DNA from 4 places in the Lysinibacillus sp. NPDC094403 genome. Region 2 is predicted to be linked to each of the others. Evidence: riboswitches for the same ligand, from Rfam matches in the RefSeq annotation. Region 2 holds a riboswitch; each other region holds the start of a gene.

Region 1 (3,176 bases), on a different contig from region 2:
ATTGCTAATCATCGCAATTTTCGTAATACAGTTGATATAAAAAGATTAACATAAGAACAAATGATGTAACCCCTAATTCACTACAAGAAAAAAAGTAAATTCCACAAAAAACTTGTGGAATTTACTAATTGAATACTTAATTATTATTGCAAAATATTTATCATTTATTAGTTTTAGAATAAACCATTGGTCCACTATTTCTTGTAATCCAAACTAATAGCAAACCATTTTTCTTTGTGATAGACTGTACTATATTTGATTAGAAAAGGGGGTATTCGATGACCCAGCAGAAGTCTAATAAGGCGGCTTTGTATATTTTAATGTTTAATATGTTTATCGCAATGGGGAGTATCGGAATTATTATTCCTGTCATGCCTGAGTATTTAAAACTATTTGGTGCTGCAGGACAAGTACTTGGCATGTTGATTGCAACGTTCGCCTTAGCACAATTCGTATTTTCTCCAATTGCTGGGAATCTTTCGGATCAATATGGTCGAAAAAATCTCATTATTTTCGGACTTATCGTAACAGGACTTGCACAAATTGGTTTCGGGCTTTCTACAGATGTGTGGATGCTCTTCTTGGCACGCTTTTTAGGTGGCCTCGGCTCTGCATTTGTGGCACCTCCTATCATGGCTTTTGTGGCAGATGTCACAACGTATGAGGAACGAGGAAAAGGTATGGGTATGCTAGGGGCAGCAATGTCCTTTGGGTTTATGATTGGACCAGGTATCGGTGGATTCCTCTCAAAAGTTAGTTTGCATTTTCCATTTTATACTGCTGGATGTGCAGCTATCTTAGCAGCTATTTTATCGTTCTTTTTACTGCCTGCTACAAAACCAAACACAACGAAAAAAGCGCAAAAGCGGGATAATCTTGCTAAGCAGATGGCCCGTTCAGTCCGAATGCCTTATTTTGTCATGCTAATTATCATGCTTGTATTCTCATTCGGAATTGCTAACTTCCAAACAACATTATCATTATTTGTGACAGACAAGTTTAATTACACACCTACTGATATCGCCATTATATTAGTTGTGGGTGGCGCTTTTGGTGTTGTTGTACAGATGTTTGTTATTACACCGCTGTTTAATCGCTTCGGCGAAATGAAAGTAGTGTTAGTCAATTTATTTATTGCAGCCGTTTCGATTTTCTTAATATTATTCGCATCTGGTTTTGCACTTATTTTAATTGTTGCGACAATCTTCTCTACAGCAACGACATTGATTCGCCCAGCTGTCAACACACTGATTTCAAAGCTTGCTGAAAATGAACAAGGCTTTGCAGCTGGTCTGAATAATGCGTATATGAGTCTTGGTAATATGATTGGTCCAGCTTTAGCAGGTATATTATTCGATTGGAACATGAACAGTCCTTATATATTCGGGTCTATTGTTTTAATGGCTTGCTTCTTCCTTGCCCTTATTTGGACAAGGAAAAAAGCACCACACCTTATGCATCCTGATACAGAATAGCCAGAAAAGTTATTGACTATTTTTGGTATTATGCTACATTATTAGGAGAAAAATTAATAAATAAATTTACTTACCACTAGGGGAGTCTTTAAAAGGCTGAGACGTATATGGTGATATACGGACCCTTTGAACCTGATCTAGTTCACACTAGCGGAGGGAAGTGGCGACACTTGCTTTTTAATATGTAAAAATGCAGGGCCGCTTCCTATTGTTTTTAGGAAGCGGCTTTTTCACGCTCTAGCGGCGGAACTCACATGTTTAGCGGCGGTTCTCTCGCTTTTTGCGGCGGAACTCCCTAGCTACCGGCGATAACCTATAAAATTCACATTTCAAAGGAGTGGAAATTATGTCAATTCGAAAATTAACAATCATGGCCTTATTAGTAGCAATTGCCGTAGCAGGTTCTACCTTCGTTTCAATACCAACGGGAATTGCGCGTGCCTACCCTGTACAACATGCCATTAATGTTATTGGCGCTATCATTCTTGGACCATTGCCTACTGTTATGGTCGCCTTTGTCACAGCAATCATTCGTATTTTAACAGGCACAGGCTCATTACTAGCTATACCCGGTAGTGTAATTGGTGCTATATGTGCATCTCTCGCCTATAAATACAGCGGCAAGCAATGGCTAGCAGGTGTCGGTGAAATGTTTGGGACTGGTATTATTGCCTCACTTATTGCAGTACCTTACGCACATTTATTAATGGGGACATCCGTTGCTGCTTTATTTTTCATGCCAGCCTTTTTAACCTCAAGTACTATTGGTGCTATCTTAGGCTTTGTCGTTGCCAGCAATTTGCGTAAAACAGTATTTGTAACTAACCTTAACACTACGCCTAAATAGCTTGATTTACAGCAATTGAAAAACGTTACTTCCTTTAATGGCAATTAATAAAGAAAGTAACGTTTTTTGTTCCAAACAAATTCACCCATACTTCAATGGTAATCCCATTTCATGCGCAATTAATAAAAAGTCTTTTTTGCTTATTTCAAAATGACCAAACCTGAATTTATAACCATACTTCGATTTATCTTCTACAAATTCTAAATAATCTAAGATCCTTTTTATTGGTACTGCCTTTGCCTCTTTATAGAAGTCTATATCTCTTCTAAAAGGAATAAAATTTTCTGCCATTTGGAACTCGTATATTCGCTCGTCTTTTATTCTTCCAATTGCGGTAAATGCTCTTACAGGCTCATTATCATCAAGACTTTTTTTAGGAGAATAATATATAATCCAGTCTCCTTTTTTCATTCGTTTCAAAGGTCTTTCTTTGCCATGGCATAGTTGGCCGAATCCACCCTCAACCCCTTTTTGCACATGAGTAAGAGATACCACGCCAATCCAATATTTTGTGTCTCTTTCAGTCATAGGAAGAGCTCTCCTTTTATTTAGGGATCATCGTAAACGATTTTATTTTTCCATTTTCAAGAATCAATTTTTCTTCCAAAATCACTGGGTTTGGCAAACCATCCCAAGTAGTCGTAATGATAGCAACACATTCTATATCATCGCCTTCAATAGTTTGGATAGTTAACTTAAATCCTTTCGGCATAGGTGACATGTAAAAGTTCTGTATTTCTTTTCTTCCTTTAAATATTTCACCTTTAAAATCTTTTAATTCTCCCTGGTCCGCATACATGTCAGATAAATCCTGACCCTCTACTTGCGCTCTTTTCAAATACTCATTCATAACC
Region 2 (3,176 bases):
GAGATGAGTGATATCCCAATAAATAGCTCAAATAAGTAATTTTTAAAAAGAAATGCTCCAATAATTCCTCCAATTGCAGTTGATAAATTCCCCAACCAGTAGCTAATTGTAAATACGAGCTTTCTCGATTCGGAATTAGTAACATCAATCATCATAGCTTGTGCGGCAGGCTGAAACATTCCTCCACAAAACATATTGATGATGAAGAATGCTGCAGAAATATAAGGAAGGTTAAACCAAGGTGAATTACAAAGTGCTATAAACAGATAAGAAAGCAAAATCCCAATTTCAGCATAAAACATTATTTTTTTTCGCCCAATTTTATCTGAAACATGCCCTCCGATAAACCCTCCAATGACACCACTAATCACTATTACTATAAGAATAATAGCCGTTTTAGTAGCTCCGATATTTTGAGTAAAATAAATTGCCAGAAAAGGGATAACAGCCATAGAAATAAGGCCGCCTAGAAATTGCATGGCTAGGCGAAGTTTGATGTTAGGATGGATATCTCTCAATTTCATATAATCACTCCAATTTAATAATATATTGTCTACTGCTGTTGGTCGGGCAAAGGGGGAGGTGGCTTATTTATTTGAGATTGGTCCAAATAATCTCAGAGCTTGTCTCGATATATTCTTCTGCATGACGTTTGTATATTCATCAATAAATGTTAAACGCATTCCGTTTAAGATGGATAAGTATGACTCAGCAATTAATGAAGGTGATTCTTCATAAAAGTACCCAAGCCTTTGACCTTCTTTAATAACCGAATAAATACTGTCTATGAATACTTTTACGAAATCATCTAGTTCCTTAAAAAGCTTTGGGAAACGATCAGGTCTTGCAAGAATCTGCTGAATAAGACGTAAGTATTCACTTCTCGTTGAAAAAAGTTGTATATGGCAATCTATCATTTCCTTCACAACTTCAAGAGGCTCACCTTTAAAATGTTCTTCTATCTCCATAAAATAAGGTTTGATTTCTTCCAGTGGCTCCAAAATAGCTACTTCATAAAGTGCTTCTTTTGAATCAAAATATGTAAATACGGTACCAAAGCTAACACCAGCTTCTTTTGCTATGTCAGCAACTTTTGTCTCGGCAAATCCATTCACACTATATAATTTAATGGCGGCGTTTAGGATAGTAGATCTTTTTCTCTTCTTTTTTTCATCATTAGTAAGTATAGTTTTCATTTAAACATTCCTTTCATAATAAATGATTGATTAATCAATCAAATTTTATTGTAATTTGTTACCATTGTCAATATAACGAAAGAATTTTTTGTATTTTTAGTTATTAATTACTTTAAAAGCATGAGGCCTCAGTTACAGTGGTGATTTTTTACCTTGCTTTCTTTAAGGAACGTTTTACAAATGAGGCTGTGAAATAATAATTCAGCGCTAACGATAAACAGCCCCTTGTCAATTCCGGATTGATATGGGTATAATAATCACGAAAAGTTCATATGGAAAGAATGTAGGGGGGCTGGTAGTTGCCAGCTGAGATTGTGTCCGATAGACGCTGACCCTTTGAACCTGATTTGGCTCGTACCAGCGTAGGGAACATCTATTCAAAAAAAGAAAGTTTTTGATACTGTTTACAAAACGTCTGGGAGGAATCCTAGGCGTTTTTTTATGTTTTTGTAGTATGTGTAAACCTAGGATACATACAAATTGGAATACGCTTTCTTCTGGTTATAACATTCGTTCATGAACACTTTCACATTACTTACTGGGAGGATTCAACATGAAAAAATGGTTATTTATTCTGATGGCTGCACTTATAACATTAGTCGGCTGTAGCAAAAAAGAGGAGACAAAGGATAAAAACGATGCGAATGCATTAAAAAAGGTATCGGTGGTTCTCGATTGGACACCGAACACAAATCATACAGGTTTATATGTAGCGAAAAAGCTTGGCTACTTTAAGGAACAAGGCTTAGATGTTGATATTTTATTACCTGGTGAAACGGGTGCTGACCAGCTTGTAGCTTCTGGGAAGGCACAGTTTGGCGTAAGTTATCAGGAAGGGATTACACAGGCACGTGTGCAAGATGTACCTTTAGTATCGATTGCAGCGATTATTCAGCATAATACTTCTGGCTTCGCATCTATTGCATCAAAAGGCATTAAGTCTCCAAAGGATTTTGAAGGTAAAACATACGGTGGTTGGGGTGCACCACTTGAAAAAGCTGTCCTACAATCACTTATGCAAACACAAAATGCGGATATTAATAAGTTAGATATTGTCAATGCAGGCGATTTAGATTTCTTCACAATGATGAAAAAAGATATTGATTTTGCGTGGATTTATTATGCATGGACAGGTATCGAAGCAGAACTTCGTGGCGAAAAGCTGAACATGCTATATTTAACAGATTATAGTGATCAGTTAGATTATTACACACCTGTACTAGCTACAAATGAAAAAATGATTAAGGATGACCCTGAGACAGTAAAAGCATTTGTCGCTGCTGCAGCAAAGGGCTATGAATATGCGATAAAACATCCAAATGAGGCAGCTGATATTTTACTAGAAGCGGTACCTGATTTAGATAAAAACCTTGTGCATAAAAGTCAGGAATGGCTAGCGGATAAGTATCAAGATGACGCTGCACAATGGGGCGAGCAAAAGTTAACTGTCTGGGAAAACTACGCGAAATGGATGACAGACAACAAAGTATTAGAAGGCGAATTTAACGCAAAACAAGCATTTACAAACGACTTTTTACCGAAAAAGGAGACGAAGTAGTATGGCAAACTCATTAATTAGTGTACAAATTATCCCGAAAACTGAAAAATATGAAGATGTGATCCCATTTGTTGATGCAGCGATTGCGGTTATCGACGCTTCAGGGGTTAAATACGAAGTTCATCCATTAGAAACGACAATGGAGGGTGAGCTATCGACTTTGCTACAAATCATCGAAAAAATGAATGACAAGATGATTGAGATTGGTGCTATCAATGTCATTACGCAAGTGAAAATTTTATATCAGCCATCAGGTATTACAATGGATACATTAACGGAGAAATACCAGTGATGAAACAGGCTTTCAAACAAGGGAGGACGATAATTTTTATCGTCTTCCTCTTATTCATATGGGAACTAATTGTCCGATTTGCTGATATTCCGCGTTGGCTTGTGCCCGCACCAAGTGCCATTTTGATGGA
Region 3 (3,176 bases), on a different contig from region 2:
CATGGCTTTGTAATGTTTTAATAAGTGCTTCATCACCAACTTCTCCGTTACAGAGCACAATAAATGCCTTTACGAGATTACCACGAATCCCATCCGGACTTGCGACAACGGCAGTTTCTTTCACTGCTGGATGCTTCAGTAAAGCATCTTCTACCTCAAATGGGCCTATCGTATATCCAGACGATATAATGACATCATCTCCACGTCCTTCGAACCAAAAATATCCATCTCCATCTTTATATGCACGATCTCCAGTAATATACCAATCGCCTCTAAATTGTAAATTTGTACGTTCGGGATCGTTTAAATATTTTTTAAATAACGCGGGTGTTTCACAGTGTACAGCAATATCTCCAACTTCTCCAATTGCAACAGGATTTCCAAAATCATCGATAATTTCAACAGTATTACCCGGAGTAGGTTTACCCATTGAGCCCATTCTCGCCTCCATCCCTACCATTGTACCAACAAGTAATGTATTCTCTGTTTGTCCATAGCCATCTCGTACTTGTAAATTAAAGACCTCGGAAAATACTTTGATCACTTCACTATTTAAAGGTTCGCCCGCTGACACAGCCTGACGTATTGTACTTAAATTGAATTCATGTAAATTTTCAAGCCCTGCCATAAGACGGTATTCGGTTGGTGTGCAACACAGAATATTAATATTGAATTTTTCAAGCAGTGAAAGGTATGTTGCTGCATCAAAGTGTCCTTTGTAAACAAATGCTGTAGCACCACTTCCTAAAGTAGCGAGAAACGGACTCCAAATCCATTTTTGCCAGCCAGGCGCTGCTGTAGCCCAAACAATGTCACCTTCTTGAACACCTAACCAATTTGGTGCAGTAGTTCGTAAGTGTGCGTAACCCCAGCTATGTGTATGTACCGCTGCCTTCGGATTGCCTGTTGTACCACTCGTATATGCTAAAAATGCAATATCTGTACTCTTAGTCGGTGTAATGCTTATGTAGGTTGTTGGTTGGTTTTGCATTTTTTCAAGCAATGGCTGCCAAGGTTCATGTGCATGACCAATGACAAATTGCTGTATTTCTTGTAAATTTTCAACATTATCAAATTGTTCAATATAAGGCTCAAATGCAACAACGCCTTTTGCATCAGCATGATTGATTCGATATTCAATATCCTTAGTTCTCAGCATTTCTGAGCTAGGTATAATGGTTAAACCTGCCTTTAAGGCTGCAATGTACACGATATACGCTTCAACCGATCTTGGCACCATGACTAAAATAACATCACCTTTTTTTAAACCTTGAGATGTAAATACATGTGCTGCCTGATTCGCCTTTTCAAGCAAAGCTGTATATGTTATATACTGAATTTCCTCGTCTTCGTTATAAATTAATAATGCATTTTTTGTAGAATCCTGAGCATATTTTTCAATTTCCTCTGAAATGTTATACCATTCTGGTGCAATTAAATCTTCTCTTCTCATGGCAAATGCCCCCTTTTGTTACGCTTATTATAAAACTCAATTTTTATCTTTTTCAATGGAATACACTCTAATTCAGTAAAGTAGTGACAACTATCATGCTCTGCTATATGGCATCAGTCACGTTTGAGTTCTATCAATTTCAACTTGGCGTAATTGTTGCTGTCGCTTCGTTATCTCTTCGCTTTCGCACAGAAATCGTTTGTTGCTGTCGCTTCCCTATAAAAACTTCCTATTGAACATGAATGAATAATATGGTACATTTTGGTCAACTAAAAGCATGATTGCAGGGGGACTCATTTAGAGTTGAGAAGGTAAAACCTGACCCTTTGAACCTGTTAGTTAATACTGACGTAGGGAGCAATTCACATCTATTTACTGATGAAAGGCTCTTTTGCGTGTTTTTTCCACACGAAAAAGAGCCTTTTTTGCACGCTTACGTCCATCCAACAAGGAGGACTTAAATTGGTATTTCATACTATCCGCAAACAAAATCCACTTATTCATTGTATTACTAATTATGTTGTGGCTAATTTTCAAGCAAATGGCTTATTAGCAATAGGCGCTTCTCCAGTCATGGCTGATGACAGTCATGAGGTTGAAGAAATGGTCGCAATTGCCTCGGGTTTATTGATAAATATCGGTACCCTTAACGAGCGAATGAAAGAATCAATGTTACTTGCAGGAAAAAAAGCAAATGCTCTTGGCATTCCCGTTATTTTAGATCCTGTTGCAGCAGGTGCAACAACTTACCGGAAACAAATGGTACAGCGATTACTGAAGGAAATTAAATTTTCCGCAATTCGTTGTAATATTGGAGAGCTTGCGGCTATCGCCAATGTAGACTGGCAACAAAAAGGTGTTGATAGCGGTAGTGGTTCAATATCTTTAGAAGTTGAGGCACAGCAAATAGCTCAACTCTACAAATGTATTGTTATTGTGACTGGTGAAAAGGATTTTATTACTGATGGTAAACATCAGCAATGGGTTACAGGTGGAAATTCTCAAATGACAGAAGTTACTGGAACAGGTTGCTTATTGAGTGCAATTTGTTGTGCCTCCTTCGCTGCAGGAGATAAACCATTTGACCAATTGGTAGAAACATTATCGCTTTATAAAAAAGTGGCAGAGCAAGCCACTTCTTCTTCTCAATATATCGGAGATTTTCAAATTGCAGTGTTAAATGAACTACATCGCCTTTCCAAGGATGGTGAAGAATGATGCATATTGTAACGACAATTGCTGGTTCAGATAGTGGCGGCGGTGCAGGCATACAGGCTGATTTAAAAACATTTCAGGAATTAAAGGTATTTGGAACGTCTGTTATTACAGCTTTAACAGCCCAGAACACACTTGGCGTATCGGATGTCTTACCAATTGAAGTGAGCTTTATTGAGAAACAATTTAAAGCGCTAATCGAGGATTTTTCAATTAGTGCTGTTAAAACAGGAATGCTGTTTTCCTCCGAAATAATACAATCAATTGCACATATTTTAGCCAAATTAAATATTCCGCTTATTGTAGATCCTGTCATGATTGCAAAAGGTGGCGAAAGCTTATTACAGCAAGAAGCCATTGAGGCAATACGTAGTTATTTGCTACCTTTAACAACAATTGTAACACCAAACATTCCTGAAGCAGAAACCCTTTCAGGAAGGAAAATCAATTCTTTTGTAGATATTAAAGCAGCAGCTCAGATCTTATTACAAATGGGTGTTCAATGTGT
Region 4 (3,176 bases), on a different contig from region 2:
GACCTTTCAAACCCATACGTAAAACAAACAACTAACGTCTAATTTCCCACGATTATTGATATCCAAATCCAACTTTCTACTCCATGTGAAGAGCAACTTCACATGGAGTTTTTTATCTTAACGACCCAAAAAAGGCTTGTGCCTAATTTAATAGACACAAGCCCTCTCTGATAATTATTGATAAATTTGACTGCCTGCCTTTTTAAATTCCTCCGCCTTCTCCTGCATACCTTTGTGGATTGCTTCAGTCGTATTTAAGTCTTTTTCTTTTGCATAAGTACGAATATCCTGTGAGATTCTCATACTACAAAACTTAGGTCCACACATTGAACAGAAGTGCGCAGTTTTTGCTCCCTCTGCAGGCAATGTTTCATCATGATATTCAACTGCACGCTCTGGATCCAGCGATAGGTTGAATTGATCGCGCCAGCGGAATTCAAAGCGTGCCTTAGATAGCGCATCATCTCGCTGCTGCGCTCCCGGATGCCCTTTCGCTAAATCAGCCGCGTGTGCAGCAATTTTATACGTAATAACCCCTACACGAACATCCTCACGATTTGGTAAGCCAAGATGCTCTTTAGGCGTCACATAGCAAAGCATTGCCGTACCAAACCACCCTATCATCGCAGCACCAATGGCTGATGTAATATGGTCATAGCCAGGAGCAATATCTGTTGTCAGCGGCCCTAAGGTATAGAAAGGAGCTTCCTTACACAGCTCTAACTGCTTGTCCATATTTTCTTTTATAAGATGCATTGGTACATGCCCTGGTCCTTCAACCATCACCTGTACATCATGCTTCCAGGCAATTTGCGTTAATTCCCCTAGCGTTTCTAGCTCCGCAAATTGAGCTTCATCATTAGCATCTGCAATAGAACCAGGACGCAAACCGTCACCTAAGGAGAAGGCAACATCATAGGCTTTCATAATTTCACAGATTTCTTCAAAATGTGTATATAAGAAGCTCTCTTGGTGGTGGAATAAACACCACTGTGCCATAATCGAGCCTCCACGAGACACTATGCCTGTTACACGATTAGCTGTTAATGGCACATAGCGTAGCAGTACCCCTGCATGAATCGTGAAGTAATCAACACCTTGCTCGGCCTGCTCAATCAACGTATCACGATACACTTCCCACGTTAAATCCTCTGCCACACCATTTACTTTTTCTAGCGCTTGGTAAATCGGCACCGTTCCTACTGGCACTGCGGCATTACGGATAATCCATTCACGTGTCGTATGAATATGCTTACCAGTCGATAAATCCATAATGTTATCAGCGCCCCAGCGTGTAGCCCACGTCATTTTCTCTACCTCTTCTGCAATAGAGGATGACACCGCTGAATTTCCAATATTAGCGTTAATTTTTACGTGGAAGTTACGTCCAATAATCATTGGCTCAGCCTCAGGATGATTAATATTAGATGGCAAAATAGCACGACCTGCCGCGATCTCTGAGCGCACAAATTCAGGATCCATATTTTCGCGAATTGCTACAAATTCCATTTCTGGAGTAATAATTCCCTTTCGTGCATAGTGAAGCTGTGTTACATTTCTACCTTTCTTCGCACGCAAAGGCTTTCTAGATAAATCTGGGAAAACATTTTCTTGAATTCGTGGATCTTCAGCATTACGGAATCCATTATCTTCTGGCTTGATAGTACGGCCTTCGTATTCCTCAACGTCATCTCGTTCTTTGATCCATGACCTACGTAAAGCTGGCAATCCCTTCGTAATATCCACCTTATACGTAGGATCAGTGTAAGGGCCACTCGTGTCATAAACACGTACTGGCGCATTTTCCTCTTCACCAAAGCTTCCTGTCGTCGGACTTAAAGCAATTTCGCGCATTGGCACTAAAATATCTGGTCGAGATCCTTCTACATAAACTTTTTTACTTCCATCAAAATTTGACATAATCGTAATATTCTTTTCGGTAACTGTTGTCATAAACTAATTCGCTCCCTTTTACGTATTTTTATACAAGGACCGAATCTAGCTCACCCCAACAAAAACAAAAGCCGAATCCAAAAAAAATTTTGGATCCGGCTAAGAATGTAAAGGTATAGTTATCGCAAATAACATAGAGTGCAATAATGGTTAACTTTCCCACGCTGGTATGAGCCAGATCAGGTCCAAAGGGTCAAGAAACCTCTAAGCGTTTCCCTCTCAGCCTGACTCATCAGACTCCCCTAGTTAATACTATTAAGTTTGATGATAGTGTAGCAGATATTGCTAAGAGATGGAAGCTTCATTTGATTATTTTTGGTTTATCATCAAGAGTTAGCGTCCAGATGAGACCATGAGCGCGCAAGCGATGCGACTCATCGGATGCCCTCGAGAAAATATGTCTTTGAAGAATTATCGGAACAAAATCTCATTTTATCGGAACAATTTCAGATTTTATCGGAATATTATCTTGTTTTATCAGAACAATCTCAGTTTTTATCAACTACGGGTGACTCATTCCCTCGTTTTGTTAATAAACTTATACTTGTTAGGTAAACAACAGCTCCGCTACATAAATCACAATCGTCACTGTAATACAGCTCACAATCGTTGAAAATAACACGGTTTGTGCAGCAGTTGCCGATTCTACGTCATATTCTAATGCCAGACTAGAACTATTTCTGGATGTTGGGAACGAACTAGCTATAAAAAGCGATTGTGCCACGACACCATCTAAGCCAAGTGTAAAAATGATAAGTAATGCTATGGCTGGCCCTATGACTAGTCGTGTAAAACAGCTAATGAATACAATCTTATTGAACATAGATTTGATTTCAAGCTGTGATAGTTGTGCCCCTAAAGTTATTAATGCCACCGCGATAAAGCCATCTGCCACATGATCTACCGGAATTCTTATGAACTGTGGAATAGTGATATTAAAATAATTCATTGCAACACCAATAATAAGCGCATGAATAATAGGCATTTTGAGGAAGTCTTTCACAATAGACATGCCCGATTTTGTTGAAGAAATTAAATTGTATAAGCCGTATGTATAGGTCGTCATATTTTGAAATATCACGAGAATGACCTGAATCGCTACTCCAATCGGCTGCGTCACGAAAATCATTTGCGCGACCGGAATACCATAGTTGCCTGAATTAATAAGGACAACACTATTTTTAAACACTGCAGCCTCTGTTTTTACTAAACCAAGTCCCTTT

Evidence for each region. A riboswitch is a leader RNA that binds a small molecule or an ion and turns the genes downstream of it on or off. The one in region 2 is predicted to bind thiamine pyrophosphate.
Region 1: it holds a riboswitch for thiamine pyrophosphate, as region 2 does, so the genes downstream of both, thiW (energy coupling factor transporter S component ThiW) here and ACQKMV_RS05860 (ABC transporter substrate-binding protein) in region 2, are expected to answer to the same signal.
Region 3: it holds a riboswitch for thiamine pyrophosphate, as region 2 does, so the genes downstream of both, thiM (hydroxyethylthiazole kinase) here and ACQKMV_RS05860 (ABC transporter substrate-binding protein) in region 2, are expected to answer to the same signal.
Region 4: it holds a riboswitch for thiamine pyrophosphate, as region 2 does, so the genes downstream of both, thiC (phosphomethylpyrimidine synthase ThiC) here and ACQKMV_RS05860 (ABC transporter substrate-binding protein) in region 2, are expected to answer to the same signal.

The regions. Positions count from the first base shown of each region.
Region 1 is NZ_JBNNTL010000001.1:424,814-427,989, reverse strand. It holds gene ACQKMV_RS01860 (MFS transporter) at 279-1,475, shown strand; TPP riboswitch at 1,544-1,651, shown strand; gene thiW (energy coupling factor transporter S component ThiW) at 1,822-2,322, shown strand; gene ACQKMV_RS01850 (EVE domain-containing protein) at 2,404-2,850, opposite strand; gene ACQKMV_RS01845 (hypothetical protein) at 2,867-3,176, opposite strand, start outside.
Region 2 is NZ_JBNNTL010000002.1:326,023-329,198, forward strand. It holds gene ACQKMV_RS05850 (MFS transporter) at 1-524, opposite strand, end outside; gene ACQKMV_RS05855 (TetR/AcrR family transcriptional regulator) at 588-1,196, opposite strand; TPP riboswitch at 1,472-1,582, shown strand; gene ACQKMV_RS05860 (ABC transporter substrate-binding protein) at 1,750-2,754, shown strand; gene ACQKMV_RS05865 (thiamine-binding protein) at 2,756-3,046, shown strand; gene ACQKMV_RS05870 (ABC transporter permease) at 3,046-3,176, shown strand, end outside.
Region 3 is NZ_JBNNTL010000033.1:12,391-15,566, reverse strand. It holds gene mbcS (acyl-CoA synthetase MbcS) at 1-1,453, opposite strand, end outside; TPP riboswitch at 1,729-1,827, shown strand; gene thiM (hydroxyethylthiazole kinase) at 1,916-2,671, shown strand; gene thiD (bifunctional hydroxymethylpyrimidine kinase/phosphomethylpyrimidine kinase) at 2,671-3,176, shown strand, end outside.
Region 4 is NZ_JBNNTL010000010.1:13,774-16,949, forward strand. It holds gene ACQKMV_RS15220 (catalase) at 1-42, shown strand, start outside; gene thiC (phosphomethylpyrimidine synthase ThiC) at 175-1,953, opposite strand; TPP riboswitch at 2,093-2,207, opposite strand; gene ACQKMV_RS15230 (AEC family transporter) at 2,501-3,176, opposite strand, start outside.